2 regions of the Caloranaerobacter ferrireducens genome follow, and region 1 is predicted to be linked to the other one. Evidence: riboswitches for the same ligand, from Rfam matches in the RefSeq annotation. Region 1 holds a riboswitch; the other holds the start of a gene.
The links. A riboswitch is a leader RNA that binds a small molecule or an ion and turns the genes downstream of it on or off. The one in region 1 is predicted to bind cyclic di-GMP.

Region 1 (4,299 bases):
GTCCTTCGGCTTATTTATTAATCTTTGAAATTATATCTTCAGCCCATTGTCTAACTTTATTTGCATTTTGTTCTTTATCATATTTTAATGGATCTCTAAAACCTATTTCCCCTAGTATCTGGTTATCCTTTAATTCTTTTCTCATATTTTTAAAAGTGCTTGAGCTTTTGCCACTATAACAGCAAAATAACGCTATATACTTGTCTTTTAGTTTAATGGTATCAAAAAATGTATTAAAAGCTGGAGCATAAGTACCAGCCCATACAGGTGTGCCTATAAAAATCACGTCATAATTATCAGGATTTTTATCAAGAGGAAATAATTTAGGCTTTTCTTTTAAAACAACCTGTTTCCCACCCAAAAAATATCTCATAAGCCCATGAGTACTAATTTCTTTTTCAGTCTTTAATTTTAAAATATCTGCATTAATCACATCTGCAATATTTTCAGCTATAAATTCTGTATTTCCTTCTAGAGAATAATAAATCACTAGCTTTTTTAATTGTCTATCATCCATTTTATACACCTCTCTATAAATATTCGTAAAATTTACTATTTAAGTTATTATAAATCTTTCTATACATTCAAAACATTTCCTTCTTTAAAAAATAAAATTTGTCAACAAGCTAAAATGAGTTGAGGGGCTTTAAATTAGCCCCTCAACTCATTAGTTTACTTTAAACTCATTAACTATTTCTTGTAATTTATCCGCTAAAACTTTTAAATCTTGTGAGTGTGAAGAAATGGTTTCCATAGAAGCTAACTGTTCTTCCGTAGCTGCAGAAACCTCTTCAGTTGCAGCTGATGTTTGCTGTGCAGCAGCTGAAATATTTGATATAATATCTACTATTTCGTTTTTCTTTTTAGCCATATCATAGTTATATTCTTTTATTTCTGAAACCTTGTCTACTAAAGACCTTATAGAAACTAATATTTTATTAAATATTTTTTCAGTTTCTGCTACTGCTATATCTTGCTGTTCAACAATATTTTTTGCATTTGCCATTGCATCTACAGCAACCTTAGATTGATTTTGTATACCTTCTATTAAAGCCTTTATTTCTTCTGCGGCCTTTGATGACTGCTCAGCTAATTTTCTTATTTCCTCAGCTACAACTGCAAAGCCTTTGCCCTGTTCTCCTGCTCTTGCCGCTTCTATAGCTGCATTTAAAGCAAGAAGATTTGTCTGCTCTGCTATTTGTGATATTGTATCAGTAATTACTCCAATTTCTTCTGAACTCTTATCTACTTTTTGAACTATCTCATTTACTCTCATCGCTGCTTCATTATTCTCTCTTGTTTTTTCTATTAAAACTTTGACTTGCTCTAGCCCATCATTGCTAAGTTCACTTGTTTCTTTTGAAATATTATTCATTTCTTCTGTTGTATTTAATACCTTATCAATTCTATCTGCTAATTCACTAACACTCATAGAACCTTTTTCAGTATCTGTAGCCTGATCTACGGTACTTTTTGCGACTTCTTCTATTGTCTTAGCTATTTCATCCGATGCTATTGTTGCCTGCTGAGTTGTTGCAGCCAATGACTCTGATGCTTCATAAACAGTATTTGAAGAATCCTTAACAGCTTTAATTAAATTACTTATATTATCAATCATAAAATTAAAACTATCTGCCATCTGACCAAACTCATCTTTAGCCTTCAATTCTGCTTTCGCTGTTAAATCTCCTGTCGAAGCCTTTTCAATAGCCTCCTTAATTTTATTTAGCTTTTTAGCAATGCTGCCTGATACAATAAATGAGATAATAATAGCTAGTATTAATCCTATCAATATACCATAAATTACAAAATACTTAATAATATTTGTATCTTCTAATAGTTCACTTTCTTTCATGCTAGCCATCAGCTTCCAACCTGTTTTCGTATTTGTTGTAAAGCTTAAGAACTTATTCTCCCCTTTATAAACATATTTGGAAAATCCTTTATTATTTGTTTTCGCAGTTGGCCAAAATTCTAACTTAGGAATTATATCGCTGTTACCTATTAGTTTTGGATCAGGATGCGCTATAACAGTACCTTTTCCATCTGTAACAAAAACATAACCTTTTCTACCAACAGTTATATTTGATAGCTTTTCTGATAAAATTTTGAGGTTCATATCTATACCAATAACTCCTATTACTTTACCATTATTTATAACTGCTTTAGATACTGTTATAGTTACCTCACCTGTAGCTGCATCAGCATAAGGGTTTGACCAAACTGATTTACCTTTATTTTCTAAAGCTGTCTTATACCACGGTCTAATTTTAGGGTTGTAATTTTCGGATAAATCTGCACTTGGATATATATACATATCCCCATTTTCAGTTCCAAAATATGTGTATATTATACCAGAATTATTTTCCTTAACATTTTTTAATAGCTCTATAATTAACTTTTCATTATTTAAACTCCCTTCTTGATTAAAAATAAAATTTTTATTATGGACGTTTTTAAAACTCTCATTATCAGCTAATATTGAAACTAATTTTTCCATCCTTATTAAATGTTCATTTAAATATTCATTGACTTCATCTATATTTTGTTGTGTAGTAATCCTTAATTTTTGGTCTAATACTTGGAAAGCCTTGTGATGAGTAAAGTAACCCAATAGACTTAATGGTAATACAATTGCTGCCATAAAAATTGATAATAATTTAACTCTTACACTACTAAAAATACTTCCTACTTTCAATATAATTCTCCTTTCATTTTTATTTTTCAAAAAAAAACACCCATATCTACAAGGGATCTCTGCCTTTGATATATTTTAAACTTATATCGGCAGCCTGGCAATCATAGAATATATATCCCTTAGACCCATGGCTTTGCGCCCCTACCTTTCGATAGTTTTACCTTTATCAATATATTAAATCGTCAATAAGACTAAAGCCCAAAAACACTGCCTAACAATAATTCGACATATTTTTTCAAATCCCTTCTTGTTTTGATGTTTTTTAATATTTAGACTCAGAAACAAAGAGCCAAAGAATTGCCATCTCTGGCCCTTTATAATTCTCTAATTCAATTACATCTCTTGTAGGTTTTGTTTCTCTTCTTCTGAAAGAGCTTCTTTAAAGTTTAGTATTATAATAATCTCATCATCAACCTTTCCAATACCTGTAATAAACTGTCTATTCCCATTTAGTATCAATTCTGGTGGACTTTCAACATCATCATCATTTATAGTCAATACTTGAGATGCATCATCTACAACGAAACCAACTAATTTCTCATTTATGTTTGTTATAATAATTCTGCTGTTTTTTTCTATTTTAGTAATATCTAAATTAAATCTCTTTTTTAAATTAATAATTGGTACAACATCACCACGTAAATTTATAACTCCATCAACGAAACCAGAAGCATTAGGTACTTTAATCCCCTCTTTATAATCAGTGATTTCTTTAACGTTAGAAATTTCTATGCCGTATTCCTCTTGATTTAATTTAAATATTACATATTGTTTCTCAGCCATATTTTTATCTTCCTTTCACTAAAATTTACAAAGTAAATTCTTCAACAGAAGATCTCATTCTAGCAACCATATAAGTCAACACACTAGTTTTAGCTGTAATCTCTTCCATATTAGCTGTTACTTCCTCTGTTGATGAAGATACTTCTTGTGTTCCTGCTGTAGTCTGTTGAGCAACTGAAGCAACAATATGCGTACTTTCAACTATTTCATCACTATTTGATGCTACTTGTTCTAAACCATCAGCTATTTCTTCTATTTGCTGACTAATCAAATCAATTCCTTTAATAATATTCTGCAATTCTTTTTCTCCTATTCTTGAACGTTCCTGAGCTAAATTCACTTCATTCTTAATATGTTCAATCAATGTAGTCGTTTCGTCAATATTAGTTTGAACAACCTCAATAATATGTGTAATCTCCTCTGTAGCCTTTTGAGTATTTTCGGCTAGTTTTCTTACTTCTTCTGCAACCACAGTGAAACCTTTACCAGCTTCACCTGCTCTTGCTGCTTCTATAGCAGCATTAAGTGCTAACATATTTGTTTGACTTGAAATATTAGAAATAACTTCTACTATCTTATTAATTTTATCTGCATTTTCTTTTAAACTTAAAATACTTTCTACGCTTTTATCAATTGTAGTTTTTAATATTTGAATTCCTTCAATAACATCTATTATCTCTTTACTTCCTCTTTTAGCATCTGCATCTGATTTCTGTGCTAATTCAGTAATTCTTTGACTATTATCTGCCAAATCTTTAATTCTTTCTACTATTTTCCCAATATTAGTTGATGTATTCTCCAATTGAACAGTTTGATTT
Region 2 (4,299 bases), on a different contig from region 1:
TAAAAGGACAAGTGATTTAATTCCAATGTGTCACAACATATTTATAACAGGAGCTAATATAAGATTTAAAATATTAGAAGATGCTATTGAAATTGAATCAGAAGTTAAAACTGTTGGGAAAACTGGTGTAGAAATGGAAGCTCTTATGGCAGTATCTATGGCAGCGCTTACTATATATGATATGTGTAAGGCTGTAGATAAGGATATGGTAATTAGCGACATTATGCTTGTAAAGAAAACTGGTGGTAAGTCTGGGGATTATAGTAGGTATTAAAATCGAGGAGTGATTGTTATGAAAAGCATAGGAAAAGTAGTGGCTATAAATATAAGTGAGAAGAAAGGGGTAATAAAAACACCTATAACTGAAGGCATATTTAAAGAAAATTTTGGTTTAGTGGGTGATGCTCATGCAGGAAAATGGCACAGACAAGTTAGTTTACTTGGAATAGAGAGTATTGAAAAGATGAAAAAATTAGGAGTAAAAGGGTTGTGTAGCGGAAAGTTTGCTGAAAATATTACTACTGAAGGAATAAAGCTTTATGAATTACCTGTAGGGACTAAATTAAAAATTGGGGAAACGATACAAGAAGTAACTCAAATTGGTAAAGAATGTCATTCTGGTTGTGCTATAGCAAAAGAAGTTGGACAATGTGTAATGCCTAAAGAAGGTATATTTACAAAAGTTTTAAAAGGTGGCAAGATAAAAGTAGGTGATGTTATTGAAGTATTGTATTAAGGTCCGACCATTAAATCAACTAAAAAATATAATTGATTATTAGAAAAATATTTAGTATAATGAACTTGTTACATTGTTAAAAAATAAACAAACGGGGATGTTATGCAAATTTCAGAAAAAATACTTGATGCTAATAAAAAATATGTTAAAGTAAGAAGAGAAAGAAGAGATGATAAACCAATAAGTTCTCATGCACAAAAAGAAATACTTATTTTTACATGCATGGACACAAGATTAGTTGGATTAGTTGAAGAAGCCATGGGCTTTAAAAGAGGAGAAGTAAAGGTTTTAAAAAATGCTGGCAACAGTATTAGAGACAATTGTGATGATGTCATAAGAAGTATATCTTTAGGAACGATTATGATGGGTTTAAAGGAAGTTTTTGTAGTAGGGCATAAAGATTGTGGTATGGCAAAACAGAGCTTAGAGGATATAAGAAATAAGATGTTAGAAAGAGGAGTTCCTAAAGAAGCTATAGATTCAATAGACTTAGCTAATTGGACAGGCATTATAAAAGATGAAAAGGAAAATGTAATTCAAGTAGTAAAAAAAATAAAAAATTCACCATTTGTACCTAAGGATGTTAAAGTTCATGGTTTTCTAATTGACCCGAATAGTGGGGAATTAGAAGTTATAATAAATGATAATGAATAGAAAGGAGTAATAAAATGCAAAAGAGAATGTTGACACCACCAGAAATAACTCAAGCTACTATTAACGCTGGTATAAAAAAGGCTAATCTATCAACTTTGCAAATGATTTTATTAGGAATTTTTGCAGGTATTTTTATAGGCTTTGGTGCACAAGCTGATATTACTGTTATGCAAACATTAAAAAATATTGATGTTGGACTTATGAAATTTATGGGTGCTGCAGTATTCCCTGTAGGACTTATGTTAGTTGTAATGGCAGGGGCAGAATTGTTTACAGGAAACAACCTTATGACATTAGCTTTAATGGATAAAAAAATTAATGCAAACCAAATGTTAAAAAACTGGTTCTTTGTTTATTTAGGGAACTTTATCGGATCAATATTATTAGCTATAGTTGTAGTTAAAGCTGGTTTTTATAAAGTAGATGCTCCAGCTACTCAATTAGCTATAAAAATTGCTACTGGAAAAGTTGGTTTAACATTTAGTCAAGCCTTCTTTAGAGCAATACTATGTAATGTTGTTGTAGTTCTTGCAGTATGGCTTGCAACAGGAGCACAAGATGTAATTTCTAAAATATTTGCTTGTTGGTTCCCAATTATGATGTTTGTTTTATCAGGTTATGAGCATAGTGTAGCTAATATGTATTTTATTTCTTTAGGTAAATTTTTAGGAGCTGAAGTTACTTGGGGACAAATTTGGATGAAGAACTTAATTCCTGTTACTATAGGTAATATAGTGGGAGGAGCTATTATAGTTCCTGTTGTATATTATTTAGTTTATGTAATACCTGCTAGAGAAAAAGAAACTAAATAAGGCTTAATATATAGTTAAAATGAAGGATGCAGTTTTGCATCCTTTTTTGTTTGAATTTTGATAAAAATTTTTTTGTTTTAGGCTAAATAAATTGTTAAATTATGTCGATAAATATATTGCAAGGCATTAAAATTAAATATTTTGGCAAACTAACCGAAAGGTTAGGACGCAAAGCTATGGGCCTAAGGGACTAATATCCTATGGTTGCCAGGCTGCCCATGAAATGTTTTCATGGTTAAGTAAGACGATATTCTTATGGTTAGTTTGCCTAGTACATTTGTACTAGGTTTTTTATTTTTATCTTATTAGGGGGTGGAAAACTTGAGAAATATGCTTAAGTATGCATCTAAAAAAACAACTTCAGTATTGATGATTTTAGCACTGTTATTTAATTTGTTTTCTTTTAATTTAGATATAGCATACGGTGTAGAAGTAAATGAACCAGAATTTATTATTAACAACGTAGATGCACAATATATGGGCTTTGGAGACGATTTACATATTCAACTGCTAAATACTGAATACAATGGTGAAGGTTCTAATGAGACGGTAGTTACAGTTGTTTATGGTAAATCTACTCCTTTAGATGAATTTGAACAACCTATTGAAGAACTAGCTACAGAATTTAAAGTTGAATTCAAAAGCGTAATAGAAAATGTATATGGAGAAGATGTTTATACACCAGACTTTGAATTTTTTGGACACTTCGTTGATTTTAGAAATAGTGAAGAATATTCTAGACTTGATGAAGATTTTAGTAACAAGTCAGAAAATGCAAAAACTGCAATACCCGTATATGCAGCAAAGAAAAATGAAATAGAACTTAACTATCTAAATAAAAGTATAAAATTCTATTGGATACCAGAACCACCGAAATTCAGCATAGCAGAAGATGAGTATTATGATAATGATATTATAGAAGTTGAATTGTTTAATATTGTTGATTCAGAGCAAATAGCGATTCAGGGTAGTTCGGTAATAGTAGATGAAAACAATAATGAGATTGGACAACCTATAGATTTTAAAGTGGTTTTCCATGAAGAATATGATCCAGAGTATAGATTCTATAAACTATATGGTCATTTTTCTGATAAGAATAATACTGATGAATATATTGAAATAGGTGAAACATTAGAAGGAAAAACTGACAATGAATTAACAGCGATTCCTGTAGATAAGAGAGAGAGAAATAAAATAACTTTAAAATATGGTGAAAATACTGAAGTTGTATTTTATTGGCAATCAACTGACTATTGGATAAACGCACATAAATTAACTTACGATATTCAAGAAAATCCGATTGTTGATGTTGCAGTAGAAAATTTTACAGGTTACAAAGATAAATTGTATATTGAATTACTGACTAAAGATACAGAAACACCTACAACTATTGCAAAATTAGGATATAGAGAAACTATTGCAAATGAAGATCCGAATAGCAATGAAGAAATAATTAGATTTTCTTATGAGGCTGAAAATAGTGAATTATTTATTGATTTTAGTGATAAAGAAATAAACAATCAAGAAATTTTAGTTAAACTTGTATATGATAAGAATGATGACGGAATACCAGAAAAATCTGAACAGCTTTGGGAAGCAAGAATAGATAATAGTCCTCCAAATCCTAATACATGGTTTAGTGGAGAAGAAATAATAAATGATGTTAAGTATTATACAGTAAAAGTAAATTTTGATGATATGGTTAAGGGAAGTTCTATATCAGAGTACAACTTTGAGCTTAAAAAAGATGATATATCAACTGGAATATATCCAGATATGATTGAATTGTTTGGTGATGAGAATACTGACTCTTATTATGAAGTTAAGTTATATTTTATGGAAAGTAATTTTATTGGAAACTTGCTTGTAGTAAGAAATATTGAAGATAAAGTAGGACATATTTTAGATGAAAAAGTTACTGAATTTCATATGGATATTCATATTAAAGGAAATGTAATCGATCAACAAGGAAGTATATTATCCGATATAGAAGGTGCTGAAATTATTTTAGTACCAGAAGATTTAGATTTATCAATGATTGATTTTGAATATGAAAGTATTTATGATTATGTGGATTTTATCCATATTGATGGAAAT

Region 2: linked by a shared signal. The riboswitch ahead of BFN48_RS10750 (hypothetical protein) and the one ahead of BFN48_RS05105 (methyl-accepting chemotaxis protein) in region 1 are both predicted to bind cyclic di-GMP.

Annotation. Positions count from the first base shown of each region.
Region 1 is NZ_MDJR01000002.1:87,145-91,443, reverse strand. It holds gene BFN48_RS05110 (flavodoxin family protein) at 11-517, opposite strand; gene BFN48_RS05105 (methyl-accepting chemotaxis protein) at 668-2,728, opposite strand; cyclic di-GMP riboswitch class I at 2,784-2,870, opposite strand; gene BFN48_RS05100 (chemotaxis protein CheW) at 3,032-3,481, opposite strand; gene BFN48_RS05095 (methyl-accepting chemotaxis protein) at 3,507-4,299, opposite strand, start outside.
Region 2 is NZ_MDJR01000008.1:35,465-39,763, reverse strand. It holds gene moaC (cyclic pyranopterin monophosphate synthase MoaC) at 1-274, shown strand, start outside; gene BFN48_RS10765 (MOSC domain-containing protein) at 293-736, shown strand; gene BFN48_RS10760 (beta-class carbonic anhydrase) at 839-1,390, shown strand; gene BFN48_RS10755 (formate/nitrite transporter family protein) at 1,405-2,202, shown strand; cyclic di-GMP riboswitch class I at 2,336-2,422, shown strand; gene BFN48_RS10750 (hypothetical protein) at 2,524-4,299, shown strand, end outside.